DNA from 2 places in the Shinella sp. Sh6 genome. Region 1 is predicted to be linked to the other one. Evidence: riboswitches for the same ligand, from Rfam matches in the RefSeq annotation. Region 1 holds a riboswitch; the other holds the start of a gene.

Evidence for each region. Region 1 has a riboswitch for cobalamin ahead of ACZ5TO_RS16460 (hypothetical protein). Riboswitches for the same ligand answer to the same signal wherever they lie in the genome.
Region 2: another riboswitch for cobalamin. It lies ahead of cobU (bifunctional adenosylcobinamide kinase/adenosylcobinamide-phosphate guanylyltransferase); the one in region 1 lies ahead of ACZ5TO_RS16460 (hypothetical protein).

The regions. Positions count from the first base shown of each region.
Region 1 is NZ_AP044005.1:3,435,269-3,437,462, reverse strand. It holds gene ACZ5TO_RS16465 (glycoside hydrolase family 94 protein) at 1-424, opposite strand, end outside; cobalamin riboswitch at 828-1,044, shown strand; gene ACZ5TO_RS16460 (hypothetical protein) at 1,143-1,358, shown strand; gene metH (methionine synthase) at 1,441-2,194, shown strand, end outside.
Region 2 is NZ_AP044005.1:1,327,959-1,330,152, forward strand. It holds gene ACZ5TO_RS06475 (IS110 family RNA-guided transposase) at 1-444, opposite strand, end outside; cobalamin riboswitch at 846-1,168, shown strand; gene cobU (bifunctional adenosylcobinamide kinase/adenosylcobinamide-phosphate guanylyltransferase) at 1,279-1,803, shown strand; gene cobW (cobalamin biosynthesis protein CobW) at 1,807-2,194, shown strand, end outside.

The DNA of each region.
Region 1 (2,194 bases):
TGTGGGCGACATAGAGCCAGGCGAGCGCCAGCGTGCGCGGGATCGTCTGCCCCTCGACCGCGATGGTCGGAAGCTGGCGGTAGAAGCGGCGGGGAAAGTCGCGCCGGACCTCCTGGATCGCCTCTTCGATGACGTAATAGTTGTCGAGCAGCCATTCGGCGGCCGGCGTGATCTGGGCGCCCGCCTCCACGTCCTTGGCGGTCGCCTGGTAGACGCGGAAGATCTCCTTCTCGTTCTCCTTGTGCCGCGGGCGGAACTCGAAGGGATAAAAGCCCGGCAGGCTCGCCGTCTTCTCGCGCGCAAGCGCTTCGCCGCAATCGGCCAGCTCCTCCAGCGTCAGATAGGTGGCGCGGATCGAATCGTTGTAGTCGATCTGCTTGGCATCGGCATCGCGCGGAGCTTGCGGCGTGTTGTGAAGGGGCATGTTTCTGATTCTGGATCCGGCCATGTCGAGCCATCCGGCGGCGGCCTTTGCGCCGGTGGGTTTTTCGCGGGCAGGGTTCATCTTGGTGCCGCGGTCAGCCATGACGCCACGCAGCACCTCGAAGAGGCGGGTGGAACGGACATGGCTCACGCGACACGCTCATTGGCATCCTGGCCGCGTGGTGCATGAAAACGGCATTTTTTAGCCACAAGGACAGAGACTTGCAACATGTCAGCGGGGTCTGGCGGCGCAGCATGGGCCCTCATCTGCGGTTTTGGTGAATCGCCGTCCATTCCTGACAGGACGCAAGGCGAGGCGACGGCCTTTTTCAACGCCGGCGCGGGGAGAAAAGTTCCGGCCGTGGAAAGAAAAAGGCGGCAGTTGACTCCCGTTCGCGGCCGGGCCAGTCTGCTGGCGTCAGGGTCTTCCGAGTCGAAACGGCTCGGAGGCTAAGAGGGAAGCCGGTGCGATGCTCCGCAAGGAGCGGCAAGGCCGGCGCTGCCCCCGCAACTGTGAACGGCGAGCTTCTGTCGCTTGATGCCACTGGTGGAAACACCGGGAAGGCGAGACGGACGCGATGACCCGCAAGCCAGGAGACCTGCCCTGACGCATTCGTAACGTCCATGGGCGGGGTGTCCCAAGGGTGCGCTTGCTTCGCCTTCGGCGGAATTCCAGCAGCGTGCGTCCGGTCATCCCCCAATTTTCGATTGGGGAAGAAATGTTTGCATTCACCGAAACCAGTCCTTCCGGCACCGGCAGGCCGGAATCCGTCTTCATCTGGTGGCTGCTCTGGCAGCCGCGCGGCGCCGACCTTGCCGTCGAAGCGCTGAAGGAGGTCCAGAAGCTCGCGCGCTGCAGGAACGCCGATCCGGACATCGCCCGGCTCAAGGCACTCTTCGCCTCGCTGGCGGGGGCGGACGGGCCGGCGCACTAGGTCAAACGCATAAAGACATATTGACATAAAGATATCTTTATGTGAACTCCGGTGCAGTATCGCCTGCACCGGAGGATTTCCCATGGCCGAATCCCACCTGGACAGCCTGTTCGGCCCCGAACAGCCGCGCCGCGACGGACGCGAGATCCGCGCCGCGCTCGAAGCCGCCGCCCGCGAGCGCATCCTGGTGCTCGACGGGGCGATGGGCACCGAGATCCAGACGCTGAAGCTCGTCGAGGAGGATTTCCGGGGAACGCGTTTCGGCGATTGCGCCTGCCACCAGCAGGGCAACAACGACCTCCTGACGCTGACCCAGCCGGCGGCCATCGAGGATATCCACTACCGCTACGCCCTTGCCGGCGCGGACATCCTCGAAACCAACACGTTCTCCTCCACCGCCATCGCGCAGGCCGACTACGGCATGGAGGCGATGGTCTATGAGCTGAACCGCGACGGCGCGCGCCTTGCCCGCCGCGCGGGCCTGCGCGCCGAGCAGAAGGACGGCCGGCGCCGCTTCGTCGCCGGCGCGCTCGGCCCGACCAACCGCACCGCCTCCATCTCGCCGGACGTCAACAATCCCGGTTACCGGGCCGTCACCTTCGACGATCTGCGCCTCGCCTATGCCGACCAGCTTCGCGGCCTCATCGACGGCGGCGCCGACATCATCCTGATCGAGACGATCTTCGACACGCTGAATGCCAAGGCGGCGATCTTCGCCACGCGCGAGGTCTTCGAGGAAAAGGGCATCCACCTGCCGGTCATGATTTCCGGCACGATCACCGACCTTTCCGGCCGCACGCTCTCCGGCCAGACGCCGGAAGCCTTCTGGAACTCGG
Region 2 (2,194 bases), 1.7 Mb from region 1:
CTGCGCCATCCGCGCCCGGTTCTCTTCCGCCGTGATCATCTGCACGATCTGGCGGCGGCGCGACACGATGGCCGAGAAGGCTTCACTCTCCTCATCGCGCAACGGCCGGATATCCGGTTTCGTCGCCGCCACGAAGGCTGCGATCACCGCCGCGTCGATCGGGTCGGTCTTGGCACGTTTGCCCAGCGCATTGGCATAGGAACGAACCTGCGCCGGATTGACCACGACAACGGCAAGGCCGGCCGATGACAGGCCCGCAGCCGCAAGCATCTCGTAACCGCCGGTCGCTTCCAGCGCCACGACATCGGCCTTTGCCTCTCGCAGCCGGGTGATCAGTCCATCCACGCCGGCATGGTCGTTGCCGACAAGGAAACTGTCACCGGCCGGAAGAACATGCACATCCAGCCGGTCCTTCGAAACATCAATGCCAACGATCACGTCCATCCTGTCCCATCCTTGCCTAAGCGGGCTTCGCATGCGCGAGCGGCCCTGGCGACTGTTCGGGTTCGATGGAACGGCGGATGAAGACCCAGGCTCTCCCACGGGCTTGGTGTCCCAAAGGTGCTGCGGTCTCTCATCCGCCACCGCAATCGGCAGTACAACGCCAATCCCGGGCAAAGGGAAGTTACAAGTTACAAAGGTGGCCCGAAGGGTCGGATGAGGGGGCAAGCGTGCTGTATTCGCCTGCGGCTCCCCCTCATCCCGCTGCCGCGACCTTCTCCCCGCCGGGGAGAAGGGGCAGGTGGCACTCACCGAACTCCATCTGCGAGCGCCCGCCTGACGGGGCGGCGACGGCACAGCCGATGGCGCTCCCGGTCGATTGACTTGGCCGGGCGGGGCGCATAATCATCCGGCAATAGGATGGTTCCCGGGCCGGCAGCCGGTTCGGGAATAAATGGGAACGTGACACGGTGGACCCAAGCCGGGCGCCGCAATCACGGCCGACCCCGCGACTGTAGAGTGGCGAGGGACGATCATCCGGAAGCCGGGCGCATGTCCGGCCTTCGGAAAAGCCACTGGACGGCAATGCGATGAGCCGGGGCCGGACGCCTCTTTTTCTACGAATCGTCCACCCTTCGCAATTGCCTCCGGGAAGGCGAGACCGTTCCGCCGGTGCCTTGCACCCGACGCTGCGAGCCAGGAGACCTGCCATCCGGCAAAGGGCATGTCGCCCGACCTGGGGAGGATTCCCCGTTGCCAGCACGGAGGTTGTCATGGCGATACCGAGATTCTTTTCCGGCCGCATAGCGCGCGCCATGCCTGCCTGAGCTGGCCGCAATGGCCCATTCCCCGTCTTCCGCCGTGCTCGTCCTGGGCGGCGCGCGCTCCGGCAAGTCCTCCTTTTCCGAACGGCTGGTCGGCGAGAGCGGCCTCGAGCGCCATTACATCGCGACCGGCCGGGCGTGGGACGAGGAGATGCGCGAGCGCATCGCCCGCCACCGGGAGGACCGCGGCCTCGGCTGGGTCACCCATGAGGAGCCTGTCGCGCTCGCCGACCGCATCGCCGCCGTCGCGCGCGCGGACAGGGCCGTGCTCGTCGACTGCCTCACGCTCTGGCTCACCAACCTCATGCTGGAGGAGCGGGACATCGCCGCCGAATTCACCGGCCTCCTTGCCGCCATTAACGCCGCGCCCGGCCGCCTCGTCCTCGTCTCGAACGAGGTCGGCCTCGGCATCGTGCCGGAAAACCGCATGGCGCGCGAATTCCGCGACCATGCCGGGCGGCTGCACCAGCAGGTGGCCGCCATCGCATCCGAAGTCTATCTTGTCGCGGCCGGACTGCCGCTGAAAATGAAGGGTTGAGCCATGCTGCAACAGAAGATCCCCGCCACCGTCATCACCGGCTTCCTCGGCGCGGGCAAGACGACGATGATCCGCAACCTCCTGCAGAATGCCGGCGGAAAACGCATCGCGCTCATCATCAACGAGTTCGGCGACCTCGGCGTCGACGGCGACGTGCTGAAGGGCTGCGGCGCGGAGGCCTGCACCGAGGACGACATCATCGAGCTCACCAACGGCTGCATCTGCTGCACCGTCGCCGACGATTTCATCCCCACCATGGCGAAGCTCCTTGAGCGCGAGAACCGTCCGGACCACATCGTCATCGAGACGTCGGGCCTTGCCCTGCCGCAGCCGCTCGTCGCCGCCTTCAACTGGCCGGAGATCAAGACGCAGGTGACGGTGGACGGCGTCA